Regions from separate parts of the Microbacterium jejuense genome, predicted to be linked through region 1. Evidence: riboswitches for the same ligand, from Rfam matches in the RefSeq annotation. Region 1 holds a riboswitch; the other holds the start of a gene.
What was found. A riboswitch is a leader RNA that binds a small molecule or an ion and turns the genes downstream of it on or off. The one in region 1 is predicted to bind thiamine pyrophosphate.
Positions count from the first base shown of each region.

Region 2: it holds a riboswitch for thiamine pyrophosphate, as region 1 does, so the genes downstream of both, thiM (hydroxyethylthiazole kinase) here and ABEA46_RS01950 (ECF transporter S component) in region 1, are expected to answer to the same signal.

Region 1 covers NZ_BAABLG010000001.1:439,822-450,475, reverse strand. The annotation lists gene ABEA46_RS01985 (SDR family NAD(P)-dependent oxidoreductase) at 1-309, opposite strand, end outside; gene ABEA46_RS01980 (hypothetical protein) at 433-948, opposite strand; gene ABEA46_RS01975 (DUF488 domain-containing protein) at 1,006-1,353, shown strand; gene ABEA46_RS01970 (phosphotransferase) at 1,502-2,227, shown strand; gene ABEA46_RS01965 (SRPBCC domain-containing protein) at 2,224-2,730, shown strand; gene ABEA46_RS01960 (energy-coupling factor transporter transmembrane component T family protein) at 2,741-3,544, opposite strand; gene ABEA46_RS01955 (ABC transporter ATP-binding protein) at 3,541-5,064, opposite strand; gene ABEA46_RS01950 (ECF transporter S component) at 5,066-5,710, opposite strand; TPP riboswitch at 5,703-5,812, opposite strand; gene ABEA46_RS01945 (D-alanyl-D-alanine carboxypeptidase family protein) at 5,852-7,588, shown strand; gene ABEA46_RS01940 (aldo/keto reductase) at 7,684-8,640, opposite strand; gene ABEA46_RS01935 (enolase C-terminal domain-like protein) at 8,633-9,991, opposite strand; gene ABEA46_RS01930 (fumarylacetoacetate hydrolase family protein) at 10,141-10,654, shown strand, end outside.
Region 2 covers NZ_BAABLG010000009.1:153,610-164,263, forward strand. The annotation lists gene ABEA46_RS16580 (aspartate-semialdehyde dehydrogenase) at 1-583, opposite strand, end outside; gene ABEA46_RS16585 (GNAT family N-acetyltransferase) at 741-1,256, opposite strand; gene ABEA46_RS16590 (aspartate kinase) at 1,262-2,548, opposite strand; gene ABEA46_RS16595 (DMT family transporter) at 2,652-3,581, opposite strand; gene recR (recombination mediator RecR) at 3,711-4,304, opposite strand; gene ABEA46_RS16605 (DNA polymerase III subunit gamma and tau) at 4,308-6,548, opposite strand; TPP riboswitch at 6,636-6,730, shown strand; gene thiM (hydroxyethylthiazole kinase) at 6,721-7,533, shown strand; gene thiE (thiamine phosphate synthase) at 7,530-8,186, shown strand; gene thiD (bifunctional hydroxymethylpyrimidine kinase/phosphomethylpyrimidine kinase) at 8,183-9,646, shown strand; gene ABEA46_RS16625 (YdeI/OmpD-associated family protein) at 9,733-10,407, shown strand; gene ABEA46_RS16630 (glycoside hydrolase family 65 protein) at 10,448-10,654, opposite strand, start outside.

The DNA of each region.
Region 1 (10,654 bases):
CTCCAGCGGCGAGGGGGCGCCCTCGCGGTCGAGCACCTTGGCGGGCGGGGCGATGCCCGCGCAGTTCACGACCACGCGAAGGGGGCGGGATGCCGCGGCCACCGCGACGGCGGCGGCCACCTGCTCCGGGTCGGTGACGTCGGCGGGGGCGAACACTCCGCCGAGCTCTGCGGCGACGTCGGCGCCGGCAGACGTCGCGAGGTCGACGATCGTCACCGTCGCGCCGGCGGCGGCCAGGCGCCGCGCGGTGGCGAGTCCGAGCCCGCTCGCACCGCCGGTGACGAGGGCCGAAGCGTCCGTCAGATCCATGGATTCTCCTTCGAAGTCCGAGGTGTTCGCGCGAAACCCCGTATCAGCATACGCGGGACTCAGTCCCACCGCAGCGGCCGGGTGGACGCGCTCGTCCCAGGCTAGTCGCGCGGGCGCGCGGGGTCACTGGATGATCGGGCCGCGGCGCACGAGAGCCGACACCCGATCGAGCAGCTCGGCGGGCCGGGCGAGCAGCACACGCGATTCGGGGTGCGCGACGAGGTACTCGCCGAGGCGCAGCGCCGCGCGGGCGTCGCCGCGGCGATAGCCCGACAGGTAGTGCTGCGTGGCCCGCCATTCGACGCTTTCGCCGTCGTCCGTGGTCACGCCCACGGCGAAGGTCGGGGTCTCGTTCGCGTCGAGCACGCCGCCACCGCCGCCGAGGAGCCCCTCGAGGACGGGCCCGATCGAGTCGCCGATCGCCGGATGCGGCCACCACGTCGTCGGCGCGTCGACGGTGAGCGCCCGCACGCGCGTCCACGGCACGAAACCGGCCGGCGAGTCGGCCAGGTGAGGGGCCAGGCCCGCGGTCGTGAGCCGCACGTGGCGCGCCGCCGCGTCGCCGATCGCCAGCGCCGGGGCCTCGCCCTCGAGCGCCGTGAGCAGGCCGAGACGACGGGTGGCACGCGTGGTCGGCATGAGTCCATCCCATCACGGGCCATGGCGGCATCCGGCGCAGAGCGATTGGATGAGGGCATGGAGCTCCGCATCAAGCGCGTGTACAATGACCCGGCGCCCGAGGACGGATTCCGGGTGCTCGTGGACCGGCTGTGGCCGCGCGGCCTGTCGAAGGAGCGCGCCCACCTGGACCTGTGGGCGAAGGATGTGGCGCCGTCGACCGCGCTGCGCACCGCCTTCCACCACGAGGGCATGTCGTGGTCCGACTTCGAGGCCGCCTACCGTGCCGAGCTCGCGGGGCCGACGCGGCCGGCCCTCGACGCGCTGCGCGCCGAGCTCGCCGCGCACGCCGTCGTGACGCTGCTGCACTCCGTGCACGACGCACACAACCACGCCGTGCTGCTCGAGGCGGCGCTGCGCGGCTGACGCGCCCTCGCCTGGCCGCCCCTGCACTCGACCCCGTCGAGAACGCACTTTCTCGCCGAGACAGCATGTTGTCGGCGTCGACGACATGTGCTCTCGGCGGGTACGTGGTTACTCGACGAGGGGGCGAGACAACGGTGAGGATGGGCCTATGTCGATCCCCGTCGAAGACGTCGTCGTCCCCGCGAAGGTGCTCGAGCTCGCCCGCGGCGCCGCGCTCGTGCCGGTCTGGCGCAACGAGGACGGCGGACTGACCTTCCGCACCGACGACTCCCGCCATATCAAGCACACGCCGCGCACGCGGGAGACCTCGTTCGCCGCCGAGGCCGGCCGCCTGGAGTGGGCCGCGGCATTCACCCCCGTGCCACGTGTGCTCGAACTGGGCGGCGACGACACGCACGAGTGGATGGTGACCGCGTCGCTCGCGGGCCGCTCGGCCGTCGATCCCGCCCTCCGGGAGGATGCCGCCACCGCGGTCCGTGCCGTGGGCGAGGGCCTGCGGGCGCTTCACGACGCCCTGCCGGTCGCCGAGTGCCCGTTCGAGTGGACAGTGCCCCGGCGCATCGCGAACGCCGCGGGACGCGGCATCCACGTCCCCGATGCGCTCCGCGACGCGCCGCCGGTCGACCGGCTCGTCGTCTGCCACGGCGATGCGTGCATGCCCAACACGCTCATCGGCGGCGACGGCCGCTGGAGCGCGCACGTCGACCTCGGCGCGCTCGGCGTCGGCGACCGGTGGGCCGACATCGCCGTGGCGTCGATGTCGACAGTCTGGAACTATGGCGAGGGGTGGGAGGACGCGCTCATCGCCGCTTACGGCGTCGAGCCCGACCGCGGGCGCCTCGCCTACTACCGGGAGCTCTGGAACGCGACATGACCGACATCACCGGCACCGTCACCAAGATCGACGGGCATGCGAACCTCGTGATCCTGCGGCGCTTCTCCGCGACCGCCGAAGAGGTGTGGCGCGAGCTGACCGAGTCCGACCGGCTGGAGCGCTGGATCGGACGCTGGGAGGGCGACCCCCGCACCGGGCACGTCGCGTTCTTCATGACCTCGGAGGCGGAGGATGCCCCGCCCGCTGAGTACACGATCCACGAGTGCGACCGGCCGCGGCGCTTCGCCGGCGACACCGCGCCCGACGCGGGCGGCTGGCACCTGTGGTTCGAGCTGGCCGAGGACTCCCCCGGCGACACCGTGCTGACCTTCGGGCAGCGGCTCGACGTGGGCGACGACGTCGGCTCGATCGGCCCGGGCTGGGAGTACTACCTCGACCGGCTCGTCGCCGCGCACGCCGGCGTCGAGGTCGCCACGGTGACCTGGGACGACTACTTCCCGGCGCTGCAGCCGGCCTACGAGCGCCTGGTCGCCGCGGACTGACGTCTACCGCTCACGACCACACGAAGCGGAACGTCCCCAGCGCCACGGCGGCGCCGATCGCGAGCGACATGATGATCATGCCGCCCAGCAGCGCGACAGGGTCGCGCCGGCCGAGCCGCGACGGCCGCGACCACGTGCGCGGGATGCCCGAGCCGAACCCGCGCGCCTCCATCGCTGTCGCGAGCTTCGTGCCGCGGCGCACCGCGAACACGAGCAGCACGAAGGCCATCGAGAAGAAGCGCCGCACGGCGCCGGTGTCGCCGACGCCGCGCGCACGCCGTGCCAGGCCCATGCTGCGCCAGTCGTCGAGGAACAGCCCGAGCGTGCGCGTGCCGGCCAGCACGCCGAGCACGAACCGCGACGGCAGCTTCGCGACCTGCGCCAGGGCGTCGGCGAGCTCGGTCGGGTCGGTGCGGCCGAACAGCAGGATCGTCGGGAGGCCGAGTGCGATCACACGCAGGCACACCGCGATCGCGAGCGCGATCGAGTCGTCGCTGATCGTGGCGTACCAGGACGACCAGTAGACGCGGCCGCCGGGCTCGGCGTACAGCAGCATGCTGACACCGGCGACCGGCGCGAACACCACGATCGGCAGCATCCGCTTCAGCACGGTCTTCACTCGCAGTCCGGTCAGCGGCAGGCACGCGAGCTGCAGCACGATGGCGGCCAGGGCGCTGGTGATGTCGATCGAGGCGAACAGCGGCACCGAGAGCAGCAGCGCGAGCACCACCTTGGTGACCGGGTTGACCCCGTCGAGCCACGCGGTCGTGGCGGCCCCGGTCTCGGGCGCCGCAACGGCGCCGACCGCGCTCATGCCGACGCTCCGGCGGGCGCGCCCAGGTCGATGCGGTGCGCGCCGAGGTGGCGCAGCACGTCGTCGTCGTGCGTGACGGCCACGACAGTGGTGCCCGCGGCGATCTCGGACTGCAGCAGCGCGACGAGCTCCACCCACCCGCGCCGGTCCTGACCGAACGTGGGCTCGTCGAGCACGATCACCGGCGGCGCGTCGGCGAGCACCGTCGCCACCGACAGCCGTCGCTTCTGGCCGCCCGACAGCGTGAACGGGTTGGCGAGGGCCAGCGGCGCCAGGTGCAGGCGCTCGAGCAGCTCGTCGACGATCGTGTCGACCGCGGCCGCCGCGACCCCGCGCGAGCGCGGGCCGATCGCGAGCTCGTCGCGCACCGTCGCGGCGAGGAACTGGTGCTCGGGCTCCTGGAACACCGTGCCGATCCGTGTGAGCAGCTCGCGCGAGGTCCAGCGCGACGGCCGGCGCCCCGACCGCCCGGCCAGCTCCGGCGCGGCGACCACGTGACCGGCCGCCTCGGGCAGCAGCCCCGCGAGCGTCAGCGCAAGCGTCGACTTGCCCGCGCCGTTCGGCCCGACGATGCCGGTCGCCGCGCTCCGGGGTACCCGCACGTCGAGCCCTGCCCGCACGATCGAGCGTCCGTCGCGCGAGATCGAGAGCGCGGATGCCGCCAGCGCGGCATCCCCCCGGTCCGACGCCGCGGCGAGCACGGGCAGATCGATCGGATGCCCGGGCACCCACACCCCGGCGTCGGCGAGCGCGCCGCCGACGCGTGCGAACACCTCGGCGGGCGGGCCGTCGGCGAGCAGCCCCCCGTCGGCGCCCACGACGATGACGCGGTCCATGAGGTCGGCCCACACCTCGGTGCGGTGCTCGATCACCACGAGGGTGGCGCCGCTGTCGGCGACGGCATGCTCGACGGCTGCCCGCACCTCTCGCACACCCTCGGGGTCGAGGTTGGCGGTGGGCTCATCGAGCAGCAGCACGCCGGGCCGCATCGCGAGCACGCCCGCGAGCGCGAGACGCTGCTTCTGCCCGCCCGAGAGCGCCTTGGTCGCACGGCCGAGCGGCACGTCCAGCCCGACGGCGTCGAGCGCCTCGGCGACCCGCGCCGGGATGTCGGCCACCGGCACGCCGAGGTTCTCGCAGCCGAAAGCGACGTCGTCGCCCACCTTCGAGAGCACCACGCCGGCGTCGGGATCCTGCAGCACGAGGCCGACGCGCCCGCGCTGCAGCTCGGGGCGGACGCCGTCGATCAGCAGCGTGCCGGTCTGGTCGCCCTCGTCGGCGCCGCCGAGCAGGCCCGCGATACCGGCGAGCAGCGTCGATTTGCCCGCCCCTGAAGCGCCGAGCAGCAGCACGCGCTGGCCGGGCTCGATCGTGAACGACAGGTCGCGCACCGCGGACGCTCGGCGTCCCGCGTACCGCCAGCCCCAGCCCTCTGCCGTGATGCCGGCGGGCCGGGTCTGGGCGGCGGAGCCGACCTGCGCGGCCGCGCGGGCGGTCGCGGCGGACGAGACCGCCGGCATGTCAGACCTCGCGTCGCGCTTCGCGTCCGGCGGCGAAGCGGCTCAGCGCGCCCGTCGCTGCGAGCGCGCGCACCGCGAGCCACCCCACGACGCCGGCGAGCAGGGCGCCCGACACGATCAGCGAGACGAGGTAGATGACGTTGAACTCGACGGTCTTGAGGATGTTGGGCGAGCTGCCGTAGAACAGCTCGAACACCCACGCGCCGACACCCGCGCCGACACCGGCGAGCATGGCCACGGGCAGCGTGAAGCGCCGGTACAGGAACAGGGCGAAGACGAGCTCGGCGCCCAGCCCCTGCACGAGCCCGGACAGCACTGTCGAGACGCCCCACACATTGCCGATGAGCATCGACACCAGCGCGGCGATCACCTCGACCAGCAGGGCGGCGCCGGGCTTGCGGATCACGAGACCGCCGATCACGCCACCGATGAGCCAGATGCCGACGGCGAGTCCGCCGAGACCGGGCGTGAGGCCGTCCATGGCGACGAACCAGGTGCCGCCGATGGTGTTCCAGGCCCAGAAGACCAGTCCGACCGCGACGCCGAGAACGGCAGCGACGACGATGTCGACGACGCGCCAGCGAAGGCTGCGCGAAGCCGCGGATGCCGCGGCGACAGATGCTGACGTGGATGCGGACGCGTGCATGTGTTCTCCTCCCTGCGCCGGCATGATCCGGATCAGGTTCGACGGTCGAAGCGTGGATCGCTTCCTCTCAGCCCGGCTCACCGGACTCCCGTGGTTGTGGCCACGAGTATACCGCCGGGGCAGGCAAGGTATCGTTGGGAGGTGACTCCGGACGACGCTGCCCCCGCGCCTTCGCGCCGTGAGCGTCGTGCCCGCACGGCCGAGGTCCTGACGGTTCCGGAGGGAGCCCTCACCGCTCCGGGCGAGACGGTGCCCGCGCCGCGCTCCAGCAGCACCGTTCCGGTCGACACCGCCGCCGTTCCGACCTCGATCGCCGCAGCCCCGCTCGGGGCGGCGACGGCCTCGTCCGCCCTGCCGGTGTTCGAGCCCGCACCGGCGGCGGCCGCTGCGGCGCCCGGTGCGGCATCCGCAGATCTCCCCGCGCCGGCCCCCACGGGCGACGACGTCCCGCTGGACGACCTCGACCTGAGCGCGTTCGACACCGGCGCCCTGCTCGTCGCCGAGCCTGAGGCGCCGCCGGCGGGGACGCCGCGGCTCCCTTCGGACGGCACCGCGCTGTCGTGGGTCGACCCGGCCACCGTCGGCCGCGTGGCCGCCCCGGGCGACTTGACCGCCGCGGCGAGCCCGTACATCGCGGTCGAGGCCGACCTGCTCGCCGACGCGCCGCACCGCTCGCCGCTGCGCGCGGGCGTGATCGTGCCGACGCTCGCGATCGCCGGCGTGCTCGCCGCGTACGCGGGCACCACGCTGCTGTGGCCGCTGAACGCCGTCGCACCGACCGTGACCCCGATCCAGGCGCAGCCCGTCGCCGCTCCCGCCGCCGTGCCGGCGTGGCCGGCCGAGGGCAGCGCCGCCGAGGCCGTCGAAGGCATCGGGACCCTGTCGTCGACGCCCGACGCCGACGCGATCGCGAGCATCACGAAGGTCGTCACGGCGCTCGTCGTGCTCGACGAGCTGCCCCTCGCCGTGGGCGAGCAGGGACCCTCGTACCGGTTCACGTCCGCCGACGGCAACGCCTACTGGCAGTATCTGCGCAGCGGCGAGTCCGCGCTCGACGTGCCGGTGGGCGGCTCGCTCACCGAGTATCAGATGCTGCAGGGCATGCTGATCGGCTCGGCGGGCAACTACGCCGACCGTCTGGCGCAGGATCTGTTCCCCTCCGACGCCGTGTACGCGACGGCGGCGAACGAGTGGCTGACCGCGCACGGCGTCCCGGGCATCACGCTGTACGAGCCCACCGGCATCGACAAGCGCAACCGGGCGAGCGCCGAGTCGCTCATCCCGCTCGCGCAGAAGGCGCTCGAGAACCCGGTGATCGCCGAGATCGTCGCGCAGAAGTCCGTGGTGCTCCCGGGCGCCGGCACTGTCGAGAACACCAACGAGCTGCTGGCCGATCCCGGCGTGGTCGGCATCAAGACCGGCACGCTCGACGCGTGGAACCTGCTGTCGGCCAAGGACGTCACGATCGGCGACACCACGGTGCGCCTGTACGCGTCGGTGCTGGGACAGCCCGACGACGACGCCCGTCTGGCCGCGTCGCGCGCGATCTATGCGCAGCTCGAGCAGGAGCTGCAGCTCAAGCCCTCCGTCGCCGCGGGAACCGTCGCCGGCATCGTCGAGACCCGCTGGGGCGACAAGGTCGACGTGGTCTCGTCCGGCGATGCGTCGGTCGTGCTGTGGAACGGCGGCGTCGGCGAAGTGGCGACCACCTTCGACCTCGGCGACGCGCGGAAGGCGGGCGACGCCGTCGGCTCGCTGCAGGTCACGGGCCCCCTCGACGACACGACCGTCGATCTCACTCTCGCGGCCGACGTCTCCGACCCGTCACCCTGGTGGCGTCTGACGCACCCGCTCGACCTGTTCGGCCTGAACGACTGATCCGGTCGGATGCCGGGCGCCCCGCTCGTCCGGCCGCCGGCATCCCTCCCCGCCATCCTTGCTCGTTGAGAGAGGGCGCATCAGCACCCCGGGGATCAGCGGGTGAGGGCCTCGGACGCGAGGTCGTCCCACAGCGCGGCCGGGATCTCGACGGCCATGAGCTCGGCGTTGCGGCGCAGCTGCTCCGGGCGGCTGCCGCCCACCACGACCGAGCGCACCGCCGGCTCGCGCAGGGTGAACTGCACGGCCGCAGCGGGCAGCGGGACGCCGTGGGCACGGCACACCGCGAGGATGCGCTGCAGGCGGTCCCACAGCTCATCGGGGATCCGGCCGTACTCGTACCGGTCGTCGCGCGACGGCTCGTCCTTCGCGAGAAGGCCGGAATTGAAGACGGATGCCGTCACGACGCCGGTCCCGTGCACACGACAGGCCGGCAGCACCTCATCGGCAGCCGACTGCTCCAGCAGCGTGTAGCGCCCCGCGATCATGATGAGGTCGAGGTCTGCGCCCTCGACGGCCGCCACGAGCGCCGACGACACCATCGAGCCGATGCCGACGGCATCCACTGCTCCCCCGTCGCGCAGCTGCTGCAGCGCGGGGAACGCCTCGCGCAGCGCGAGGTCGAGGTCGTGCCGCTCGGGGTCGTGCAGGTACAGGACGTCGACGCGGTCGAGGCCGAGGCGCTCCAGCGACTCGTCGAGGCTCGCCCGGATGCCGGCGGCCGAGAAGTCCCATTCCCGGCGCAGCGCGGTCGGCACGTGGAAGTCGGCGGCGAGGTCCAGACCGCCGTCGTCATCGGGGTTCGGCCGCAGCAGGCGCCCGGCCTTCGTCGACACGACGAACTCGTCGCGGGGCTTGGTCTGCAGGAACGCGCCCAGGCGCCGCTCCGACAGCCCGAGCCCGTAGTGCGGCGCGGTGTCGAAGTAGCGGATGCCGGCGTCCCAGGCCGCGTCGAGGATCGCCCAGGCGTCGTCGTCGGTGAGCGGCCGGAACAGATTGCCGAGGTTGGCGGCGCCGTACCCGAGACGCGTGAGCGAAGGGAGCTCAGTCATGACGAGGCTGGGCCCACGCGCCGGCGTCTCCGAGCGCCGCGCCGGCGGCGCGGGGAGCAGGCGTGGGGACGACCGCTCCGAACGTGTACGCCGCGCGGCTGGATTGCTTCATCTCCATGCCGCCGCCCGGTGCGAGCGGGGGGACGTAGACGCCGCCGCGCACCTCGGTGGGCACGACGAAGTGCTCGTGCAGGTGATCGACGTACTCGATCATGCGGCCCTCGCGGCTCGCGCTGACGGCGACGAAGTCGAACATCGACAGGTGCTGCACGGCCTCGCACAGGCCGACGCCACCGGCGTGGGGGCATACCGGCACGCCGAACTTCGCCGCGAGCAGCAGGTTGGCGATGTTCTCGTTCACGCCGCCGACGCGCGCGGCGTCGATCTGCATGACATCCAGCGCCTGCGCCTGCAGCAGCTGCTTGAAGATGACGCGGTTCTGTGCGTGCTCGCCCGTGGCCACCCGCACCGGGGCGACGCCGCGCGAGATCTCGGCGTGGCCGAGCACGTCGTCGGGGCTCGTGGGCTCCTCGATCCAGGCGAGGTCGAACTCGGCGAGCGCGTTCACCCACGCGATCGCCTCCGACACCTCCCAGCGCTGGTTGGCGTCGATCGCGATCGGGAACCCCTCGCCGCACGTCTCACGCGCGATGCGCAGGCGCCGGATGTCGTCGTCGAGGTCGGCGCCGACCTTGAGCTTGATCTGCCCGAACCCGTCGGCGATCGCCTCGCGGCACAGCCGGGCGAGCTTCTCGTCGGAGTAGCCGAGCCATCCCGGGCTCGTCGTGTAGGCCGGGTAGCCGGTGGCCAGCAGCTCCGCCTCGCGCTCGGCGCGGCCCGGCTCGGCCGCGCGCAGGATGGCGAGGGCGTCCTGGGGGGTCAGCGCATTGGTGAGATAGCGGAAATCGACCAGCGCGACGATCTCCTCGGGGGTCATGCGCGAGAGCAGCTGCCACAGCGGCAGCCCGGCGCGCTTGGCCTTGAGGTCCCACAGCGCGTTGACGACCGCGCCGATCGCCATGTGCATGACCCCCTTCTCGGGGCCGAGCCAGCGCAGCTGCGAGTCGCCGACGAGCTCGCTGTTGGCCGCGCCCATGTCGGCGAGGAACGGCTCCACCTCGCGCCCCACGAGGTGCGCGGCGAGCGCGTCGAGCGCCGCCACCTGCACGTCGTTGCCCCGCCCGATCGTGAAGACGAAGGCGTGGCCGTCGATGCCGTCGTCGGCGTCGGTCACGATCCGCAGGTAGGCGGCGGAGTAGTCGGGGTCAGGGTTCATCGCGTCGGAGCCGTCGAGGCTCAACGACGTCGGGAATCGGATGTCTGTCGTCTCGAACGCGACGATGCGGCTCACGATGGCGGGTCTCCTGCGGGGGTTTCGGGTTCGAGATACGAACTACCCGCAGTTAAACATCGGATGTCTATACTGTCAATCACGCCCCGCTGCCCAGAGACGCGGTCGCGACAAGCGCTCGCGCCCGCCCCGGAACCACCAGGAGACCAATGAAGTTCGCGCGCCTCGGCGACCCCGGTCACGAGATCCCCGTCGTCCTCGACGGCGATCGCTGCCTCGACCTGCGCCCCCTCACCTCCGATATCGACGGCGACTTCCTCGCCGGCGATCCCGTCGGCCGCACCGCCGCGGCGATCGCCGCGGGCGAGCTGTCCGAGCTCGACGGCGCGGACGGGCTGCGCGTCGGCGCCCCCCTCGCGCGCCCGAGCGCCGTCGTGTGCATCGGCATGAACTACGCCGCGCACGCCGCGGAGTCGGGCTCCGCACCGCCACCGGTGCCGGTGGTGTTCCTCAAGACGCCCAACACCGTCGTTGGCCCGTACGACACCGTGACGATCCCGCGCGGCAGCGAGAAGACCGACTGGGAGGTCGAGCTCGGTGTCGTGATCGGCCGCCGCGCGTCGTACCTCGACTCCCCCGCCGACGCCGCGGCGCACATCGCCGGGTTCGTGACCGCGAACGACCTCTCTGAGCGCACGTTCCAGCTCGAGGTGTCGGGCGGGC
Region 2 (10,654 bases), on a different contig from region 1:
CGTCGCGGGCGAGGCGCTCGACGTCGCCCTGTGCGAGGACGCCTTCGAGCTGGCCGAGGAGCTCCTGGACTCCGGCGAGGCCCGAGCCGCTCACGGCCTGGTAGGTGCTGATGATCAGGCGCTCCAGACCCGCCTCGCCGTCGAGGACCTTGAGGATCGGCATCGCGGCCATCGTGGTGCAGTTGGGGTTCGCGATGATGCCCTTGCGCGCCTCGTCGATCGCGTGCGGGTTGACCTCGCTGACGACCAGCGGCACGTCGGGGTCCATGCGCCACGCGCTGGAGTTGTCGACGACGATCGCGCCGGCCTCGGCGAAGCGGGGCGCGTACGTGCGGCTGCCGGTCGCACCGGCCGAGAACAGCGCGATGTCGATCCCGGCGAAGTCGGCGGTCGCGACGTCCTCGACGGTCACGGCCTTGCCCTGGAAGATCACGTCCGACCCGGCGGAGCGGGCGGTCGCGAACGCCCGGATCTCGCGCACCGGGAAGCCACGCTCCTCGAGGATGTCGATCATCGCACCGCCGACCTGGCCGGTGGCGCCGACGACGGCGACGGAGAGTCCTGAATCGGAGATGCGGGTCATGACGTTGTTCCTCAGCGGGGCGTGGAGCGGACGCGCGGGCACCGTCGGACGCGCGGGGTTTGGGCGATTCTACCGCCGCCCCGCAGCGTCACGACCCGCCGTTACGCCGAGGGACGGGATGCCGCGGCCGCCGGCATCCCCTCGTCCACGGCGGCGCTCAGGCCCGCGGTACGCGCAGCTTGAAGCCGAGGTGCGACGGGGCGTACCCGAGCCGCTCGTAGAAGCGGTGGGCGTCGACGCGCGCGGCATCGGACGTGAGCTGGATCAGCGCGACGCCAAGGGCCGGAGCGGCCGCTTCTTCGACCCAGCGCATCATCGCCGCGCCGATACCCGACGACCGCAGCCCGCTCGCGACGCGGACGGTCTCGATCTGCAGCCGGTCGGCGCCGGCGCGGGCGAGGCCCGGGATGACGGTCAGCTGCATCGTGCCGACGACACTGTCGCCCGACGTCACGACGAGCTGGGTGTTCGCGGGGTCTGCCTCGATGCGCGCGAGCGCACGTGCGTAGGCGGGCCGGTTCTCGACGACGCCGGTGTCACCGCGCGCGGCGCTGATCGGGTCGTCCGACAGCAGCGCCATGAGCGCGTCGAGGTCTTCGGCGCGGGCGGCGCGCAGCGTCACCTCGACGTCGCGCGCCGACAGGACGACAGGAAGATCGAGCTCCGCGAGCACGCGGGTCAGCGACCGGTGCCGGCGTGGACGACGGCCTCGACGTCGCCGTCGAGCCCGTACGCCGAGTGCACGACGCGGGCGGCCTCGGCGAGGTCGTCGCCGCGCACCACGACCGAGATGCGGATCTCGGACGTCGAGATCATCTCGATGTTGATGCCCGCGACGCTGAGCGCCTCGAACAGCGTCGCCGACACTCCCGAGTGGGTGCGCATGCCCGCGCCGACCACCGACAGCTTGCCGATCTGGTCGTCGTGGACGAGGCTCTCGAAGCCGATGTCGGCCTGGTCGCCGGCGAGCGCCTTGAGCGCGGTCGCGGCGTCGGTCTTGGGGAGCGTGAACGAGATGTCGGTGCGGCCGGTGGTCGCCGCCGACACGTTCTGCACGATCATGTCGACGTTGGCGCCCGACTTCGCGATGACCTTGAAGATCTCGGCGGCCTTGCCGGGGACGTCGGGCACGCCGATGACGGTGATCTTGGCCTGGCCGAGGTCGGTGGCGACTCCGGCGACGATGGGCTCTTCCATCTCTTCTCCCTCTTGGCCGTCGGGAGCGGTCATCCCCGGGCCGAGCACGTAGGTTCCCACGCCCGAGCTGAACGTGGAGCGGGCGTGGATCAGCACGCCGTGACGGCGTGCGTACTCGACCGCGCGGATGTACAGCACCTTCGCGCCGTTCGCGGCGAGCTCGAGCATCTCTTCGGCCGACACGACGCCCAGCTTGCGGGCCTTCGGCACGACGCGGGGGTCGGCGGTGAAGATGCCGTCGACGTCGCTGTAGATCTCGCACACGTCGGCGGCGAGCGCCGCGGCGAGGGCGACGGCGGTGGTGTCGGAGCCACCACGGCCGAGCGTGGTGATGTCGCGGGTATCGCGGTTGAAGCCCTGAAAGCCGGCGACGATGACGATCGCGCCCTCGTCGAGCGCTTCGCGCAGGCGGATCGGGGTGACGTCGACGATGCGCGCCGAGCCGTGGTCGGCTGTCGTGATCATGCCGGCCTGGCTCCCCGTGAACGAGCGCGCCTCGAAGCCCATGGAGTGGATCGCCATCGCCAGCAGCGCCATCGAGATGCGCTCGCCGCTCGACAGCAGCATGTCGAGCTCACGCGGCGCGGGGATGGGGGCGACCTGGCCAGCGAGGTCTAGCAGCTCGTCGGTGGTGTCGCCCATGGCGCTCACCGCGACGACGACGTCGTGCCCGGCGCGTCGTGTGTCGACGATCCGCTTCGCGACCCGCTTGATGCTCTCGGCATCCGCGACCGACGATCCGCCGTACTTCTGGACGATCAGCGCCACGATGAAACTCCACGCGTGTGTTGAGGGGCCGGATGCCGCACCCGACGTTCCATCTTACGGAGGGGTTCATGCAGCCTCGGCCATGTGACCGTGGCGTGGCCCGTCAGCTGGGTGCGACCGGTGGAAGATCGCTGTCGGACGCGCGCGAGCGGAAGGTGCCGCCCGTCGCGGCGAGCCAGCAGCCCACGAGAACGAGCGGGAAGCCGATGAGCAGACCCGGCGTGATCGGCTCGCCCAGGATGATCGTGCCCAGCACGATCGCCACCACCGGGTTGACGTAGGTGAACAGCGGCGCACGCACCGGCCCGACGTGCTTGATGAGCGCGAAGAACGTGATGAACGCGATGGCGGTGCACAGCACGGCGAGGGCGACGAGCGACACCGTGCTCGCGACGGTCGGCACCTCGTGCTGCGTCAGGAAGGCGATCGGGGTGTAGAAGATCCCCACCGCGAACAGCGCGAGCGTGATCGACCCGAGCGACGGCACGTCGCGCAGCTTCGTCGCGATGACGAACGGCGCGATCGCGTACAGCAGCGCGACCAGGAGGACCTCGCCCACGGCGAGGAGTCCTCCCCCGCCCTCGACGGCGAGCCCCGGCCCCGCGACGATGACGAACACGCCCGCGAACCCGACGAACAGGCCGATCGCCCGCCACGGGCTCAGCACGGAGCGGTCGCCGCCGCCGAACGCGATGATCGCCGCGAACAGCGGCACGGTCGCCACGAGCAGCCCCGTGAGTCCCGACGGCAGCGTCTGCTCGGCGTGCCCGAGCAGCAGGAACGGCCCGGCCATCTCGATCGCGCCGAACAGCAGCACCCACCCGATCTTCGCGAAGGCCGGGCGCAGCGCTCCGGCGCGGATCGCGAACGGCAGCAGCAGGACGGCGCCGAGCAGCGTGCGCCCCGCCACCACGGCCGCCGGCGAGTACGACTCGACCGCGACACTGATGAACAGGTACGGAACGCCCCACAGCAGCGCCATCGCGGCGAACAGCAGCCACGCGCGCGTGTCGAATCGTTGGACGGGATTCATGCGGTGCCCTTTCTCGCCGTCGAACCAGGGTGCACCGGTCGGGCGGACGGCGCGAGGATCGCGAACGACACTCTACGACCGATCTCGGACATCGCGAGCGGCGGTGCCGCGGCGGCGCGCCCGCGCGCCTCAGACCGAGCGGCGCCCCTCGAAAGCGCGGCCGAGGGTGACCTCGTCGGCGTACTCCAGGTCGCCGCCGACCGGGAGTCCCGAGGCGAGGCGGGTCACCGCGATCTCGAGCGTGTGCAGCAGGCGGCTGAGGTAGGTCGCCGTCGCCTCGCCCTCGAGGTTGGGGTTCGTGGCGAGGATGACCTCCTGCACGGTGCCGTCGGCGAGGCGCTGCATCAGCTGGGCGATGCGCAGGTCGTCGGGACCGATGCCGGCGATCGGACTGATCGCGCCGCCGAGCACATGGTAGAGCCCGCGGAACTCGCGCGTGCGCTCGATGGCCGCGACATCCTTGGCGTCCTCGACGACGCAGATGAGCGTCTGGTTGCGCCGCGGGTCGCGGCAGATCGAGCAGCGCTCCTGCTCGGACACGTTGCCGCACACCTCGCAGAAGCGCACCTTCTCGCGCACGTCGGCGAGCAGTTCGGCGAGGTGCGACACGTCGAAGTTCGGGGTCTGCAGGATGTGGAACGCGATGCGCTGCGCCGACTTCGGGCCGATCCCCGGCAGGCGGCCGAACTCGTCGATCAGATCCTGGACGATGCCGTCGTACATGGGCTAGTTGAACCTCGTCGGGGGCTCGTAGGGCTCTTCGCCGATGAACGTCGCGTCGAGCATCTGCCGCACGACCGCCTCGCCGTACCGCTGCACGCCGTCGTTGCGCGGACGCACGACCGGGGTGATCGGCGGCGCGACAGTGGGCGGAACCGGGGCCTCGACCGGCGCCCCGGACTCGTCGAGGTCGAGATCGTCGTCGGGCTCGTCGTCGCGCTCGACCGCGGGAGCCAGCTCGGCGCGCGGCAGCACGTCGCCGTCGTGCGGCGCCACCTGCGGCGGAGCAAGCGTCGCGACACGCACCCGCTCCGCGTCTTCGGGCTCGTCGTCGACGGCGAACTGGCCCATGCTCGGCATCGCGGCGGGGCCGGGATCGGGCGGCGGGGCATCGTCGTCGGAAGGGATCGGCGCGACGGCCCAGTCCGTGACCGGCGCGGCTGCGGCCGGCGCGGCCTTCGCAGCGGGGGCGGATGCCGCACCCCGCGGCGCCGGAGAACTCGGCGCCGACGCACGCGGCGCCGAGGCGGTCCCGGTGGGTGTGGCCGGAGCGGTCGGGGCCGAGGCGCGCGGCGTCGAGGGAGCAGGCGCCGAGGGCCGGGACGCAGCAGCCGGGGCCGCGACCGCCTCGGGTGCCGTCGCCGCAGGTGCGGAGGGCCGCCCAGCTGCCGACGCGGACGCGGGGGCCGGTCCGCGATCGGACGCTGCGCCGCCGCCGGAACCCGGCTCCGCGAGCCGCGGCAGGAACTTCACCTGGCTGCCGAACACCTGCTCGATCGCGCTGCGCACGTCGAGGAACGCACCCTGCCCCTGCGGCTTGGGCTTGAACTTCGTGAGGTCGCTCGCGCTGGAGAACTCGAGCGCGACGACATGGTCGTCGCCCTTGGTCGTGACGCCGATCGGGCGGGACGCGGTGGCGACCATCCACGACGACCGGCTGATGCCCTCGAGTCGCGTGAGCACGTCGGGCCACGCAGCGACGAGATTCTCGGTCGTCAGCTCGCGAGGGGCGGTGGGCGCCGGCGCCGGCTCGGGCGCAGGAGCCGCAGAAACGGGTGCTGACGCCGGAGCCGTCTCGCGCGCACGCTCGACGACCGGGGCAGCCGCGCCGACCGGAGCCGACGGCACCGCCGGGGCTGCGGCATCCGCGCCCCTCGCCAGCACGCGGGCGACCATGAGCTCGAGCTGCAGTCGCGGCGAGGTGGCGCCGGTCATGTCGTCGAGCGTCGCGATGACAAGGTCGGCGATGCGCGAGAGACGGGCCGTGCCGAACGCGTCGGCCTGGCGCTGCTTGCGCATGAGGTCGTCGGCCGAGACGCCGCGGAGCACCGCGGCGGCGCCCTGACCGGTCGCGGCGGCGACGATGAGATCGCGCAGGCGCTCGAGCAGGTCGTCGACGAAACGGCGAGGGTCCTGACCGGTCTGTACGACGCGGTCGACCGCCGAGAACGCCGCAGCGGCGTCGGACGCGCCGAACGCGTCGATGACCTCGTCGAGCAGCTCGTCAGGGGTGTAGCCGAGCAGCGCGACGGCACGCGCGTAGGTCACCCCGGCATCGTCGGAGCCGGCGATCAGCTGGTCGAGCAGCGACAGCGTGTCTCGCGGCGACCCGCCGCCGGCGCGCACCACGAGGGGCAGCACACCGGGTTCGACCTCGACGCCCTCTTGCACGCAGAGCTGCTCGACGTACTCGAGCATCGCGGCGGGCGGCACGAGGCGGAACGGGTAGTGGTGCGTACGCGAGCGGATCGTGCCGATGACCTTCTCGGGCTCGGTCGTCGCGAAGATGAACTTGACGTGGTCCGGCGGCTCTTCGACGAGCTTGAGCAGGGCGTTGAAGCCCTGCGGCGTCACCATGTGCGCCTCATCGAGGATGAAGATCTTGAACCGGTCGCGGGCCGGGGCGAACACGGCGCGCTCGCGCAGGTCGCGCGCATCGTCGACGCCGTTGTGGCTGGCCGCGTCGATCTCGACGACGTCGAGCGATCCGCCGCCGCCGCGGCCCAGCTCGATGCAGCTGTCGCACTTTCCGCACGGCACGTCGGTCGGGCCCTCGGCGCAGTTGAGGCAGCGGGCGAGGATGCGGGCGGAGGTCGTCTTGCCGCACCCGCGGGGGCCCGAGAACAGGTAGGCGTGGCCGACCCGGTCGCCGCGCAGGGCGGTCATCAACGGCTCGGTGACCTGACCCTGCCCGATCATCTCGCCGAACGACTCGGGCCGGTAGCGGCGATAGAGGGCTGTGGTCACTCCCCCAGCCTACGGCGTGGTCCCGACACTTCGGCAGGCTCGGCGCATCGCATCACGGCGGCCGATCCCGGGCCTGCTAGATTGCTCGGCAGTGACACGGGGTGCCCGCACGGCGGGCTGAGAACACACCCGTCGAACCTGATCTCGATCATGCGAGCGAAGGGATGTCGCGATGAACACGCGCGCCGCCACCGTCCACCTGTCCCCTTCAGAGGCGCTCACGGCGCTGCGGGATGCCGCACCGCTCGTGCAGTGCATCACCAATGCCGTGGTGACCGGATTCACCGCCAATGTGCTGCTCGCGGTCGGCGCAGCACCGGCGATGTGCGACCTGCCCGGCGAGGCGGGCCTGTTCGCCGGCATCGCCGACGGCGTGCTCGTGAACCTCGGAACGCCGGGCGTCGAGCAGCGCGACGGCGCCCGCGAGGCCGTCCGCGCGACCGAGCGCTGGGTGCTCGATCCGGTCGCGGTCGGTGCCCTGCCCGTCCGCACCGCGTTCGCCGCCGAGCTGCTCGAGCACCGGCCCGCGATCATCCGCGGCAACGCGTCCGAGATCCTCGCGCTCGCCGGCGCCGGGGCCGGCGGTCGCGGGGTGGACGCCACGGAGGAGACGGATGCGGCCGCCGACGCCGCCCGCGAGCTCGCACTGCGCACCGGCGGCGTCGTGGCCGTGTCGGGTCCGGTCGACCTCGTCACCGACGGCGTCGAGGTCGTCCGCATCGGCGGCGGGGATGCGCTCCTGACCCGCGTCACCGGCGGCGGCTGCTCTCTCGGCGCCGTGATGGCCGCGTTCCTGGGCGTCTGCCGGCCCTTCGACGCCGCGGTGGCGGCATCCACCCTCTACGCCGCCGCCTCGGAACGCGCGGCCGCCCGCGCGAGCGGACCCGGCTCGTTCGCGGTCGCGCTGCTCGATGCCCTCGCCGAGGCAGCCCCGGCCGACCTCGACGGCCGCGCCGTCGCCACCCTGACGGTAGGCGTGCGATGAGCCTGCAGCTGCACCTCGTGACCGACGACCGGCTGCCCTTCGCGCGCACGCGCGACGTGGTCGCGGCGGCGGTCGAGGCCGGTGTCGACGTCGTCCAGCTGCGCGTCAAGGGCGGCACGGCGCGCGACCTGCTCGCCCAGACGGTGGCTCTGTCGGCGGTCGTCGCGGGGCGCGCGACGTTCGTGGTCGACGACCGCGTCGACATCGTGCTCGCCGCCCGCGGCACCGGGGTCCGGGTGGACGGCGTGCACCTCGGTCAGAGCGACCTGCCGCCCGACGCCGCTCGACGGCTCCTCGGCGCCGAGTCCGTCATCGGATGGACGGCGAACACGCCCGCTCACCTCGGCGCGGCGGCCGCGTTCCCGCCGGGCACCCTCGACTATCTCGGGGTGGGTGTGATCCGTCCCACGTCCACCAAGCCCGACCATCCGCCCGCGCTCGGCGTCGACGGATTCGCCCGGCTGGCCGCGGCGACGCCGTTGCCGTGCGTCGCGATCGGCGGCATCGGGTTGTCCGACGTCGCCCCGCTGCGCGCGGCCGGAGCGGCGGGCGTCGCCGTCGTGTCGCTGCTGTCGGCCGCCGACGATCCGGCCGTGGTCGCCCGGGAGCTGCGCCGGATCGCGGATGCCGCGCCCGTCGAGGTGGGCCGATGAGCGACATCCCCCGCGTCCTCAGCATCGCCGGCACCGACCCCACCGGCGGCGCCGGCATCCAGGCAGACCTGAAGACGATCGGCGCACTCGGCGGCTACGGCATGGCCGTGGTCACCGCGCTCGTCGCGCAGAACACGCGGGGTGTGCGCGACGTGCATGTGCCGCCGGTCGACTTTCTGGCCGCGCAGCTCGACGCCGTGTCGGACGACGTCGAGATCGACGCGGTGAAGATCGGGATGCTGCAGGATGCCGCGATCATCGGCGTCGTCCGCACCTGGCTCGCCTGCGTGCGACCGCCGGTCGTCGTGCTCGACCCGGTGATGGTCGCCACCAGCGGCGACAGGCTGCTCGATGCCGCCGCCGAGGACGCGCTGCGGGCGCTCTGCGCCGACGTCGACCTCGTGACGCCGAACCTCGCGGAGCTCGCCGTGCTGACCGGCCGCCCGCTCGCCGCCACGTGGGACGAGGCGCTCGATGCCGCCCGCCGGCTCCACGAGGCGACCGGCACGATCGTGCTGCTGAAGGGCGGGCATCTCGACGGCGCCGACTGCCCGGACGCCCTCGTCGGCCCGGACGCGCTCATCGGCTCCGGCGGCGTGCACGAGGTCGTGGGTGCGCGTGTCGCGACCCGCAGCACCCACGGCACGGGGTGTTCGCTGTCGTCGGCGATGGCCACCCTGCGCAGCGGGGGCGCCGCCTGGCCCGATGCGCTGGGGCGCGCCAAGGAGTGGCTCACCGGCGCGCTCGAGCACGCAGACCGGCTGCGCGTCGGGCGCGGCAACGGCCCGATCGACCACTTCCACGAATCACGGTCTGCCGCCCGCGGCGCGTGGTCGGACGAGATGAGGGATGCCGCGGCCGACCTCCGGGCGGACATCGAGGCGTGCGCGTTCGTGCGCCGGCTCGGCGACGGCTCGCTGGATCGGCAGGCGTTCACCTGGTACCTCGCCCAGGACGCCCGGTACCTCGGCGAGTACGCGCGACTGCTGGCGCGGGCGAGCGCTCTGGCCCCGACGCCCGACGAGCAGGCGTTCTGGGCGCGGTCCGCGCAGTCGGCCGTCGTCGAGGAGCAGCGCCTTCACGACGCGCACCTCGACGGTCGCGCTCCCGCGGAGCCCGCTCCGGCCACGCTGGCCTACACGAACCATCTGCACGCCTGCGGTCGCAGCTACGGCGAGCTCGTCGCCGCGCTCCTCCCCTGCTTCACGGTCTACGCCGACCTCGGCGCGCAACTGGCCGCGGCACGTCACGACGCCCATCCGTACGACGACTGGCTCGCGGCGTACGGCGACCCCGCGTTCGCCGAAGCGAGCGCGCACGCGGTGAGGATCGTGGATGCCGCAGCCTGCGCGGCGACCGCCGACGAGCGCTCGCGCATGAAGGCCGCGCTCTTGCGGTCGACGGCCCATGAGCTGAGCTTCTTCGAGGCGCCGCTGGAGGTCGACGCGGCGAACGTGTGACGGGAAGCGGGGTTCGCTCAACGACCGGGACGGCTCATGACCAGGGTGTGACGGGCGATGTCCGCCCGGACTGGCAGACTCGGCGCATGGCGACGACGATCGGCACCCCCGGCGGTACCCCGGAACGCCCGGCGGTGTTCTTCTCAGGGCCCGAGGAGTTCCGCGCGTGGCTCGCCGCCCACCACGACACCGAGACCGAGCTGTGGATGGGGCTCTACAAGAAGCACGTCGCCGACCGCCCCCTCACGTGGGAGCAGGCGGTCCCCGTCGCGCTCTGCTACGGCTGGATCGACTCCGTCGCCCAGCGGATCGACGATGACGCGGTGCGCCAGCGCTGGTCGCCGCGCAAGCCGTCGAGCAACTGGTCGAAGGTCAACATCGAGCTCGTCGAGCAGCTCACGGCGCAGGGGCTCATGACCGAGGCGGGACTCGCCGCGTACGCCCGGCGCCGCGAGGACCGCACCGGCGTGTACTCGCATGAGAACCCCGACCAGGAGCTTCCGCCGGAGTGGGCGGCGCGCGTGGCTGCCGATCCCGCGGCGACCGCGTTCCTCGACGCCGCGACGCCGACGTACCGGCGCCAGGTGTACCACTGGGTGCTCTCGGCCAAGCAGGAGTCGACGCGCGAACGCCGGCTCACCCAGCTCATCGAGGGCAGCGCCGCCGGCGAGATCATGCCCTTCCAGCGCTACGGCGAGCTGCCCAAGTGGGTCGCGCGGGCGGCCGAGGCCGCCCGCGCCGCGGCCGCCGCCGAAGCCTGAGCGGCGGCATCCCCCTCGACCGGCGCGAGCCGGAGGCGCGTCAGTCCTGCGCGGCTGTCTCGACGTCGGGCACGATGATCGGGATCGTCGAGGTGACGGTCGGCACCGAGGCCGACAGCAGCGAGCCGTCCTCGCGTCGCGCCTCGCCGAGCGTGCGCAGCGTGGGGCGGCCCGGGATCACCGGTCCCTGACCGTCGAGCGGCACCACGACTTCTTCGTCCGCGCCGACCACATAGCCGACGCCGCG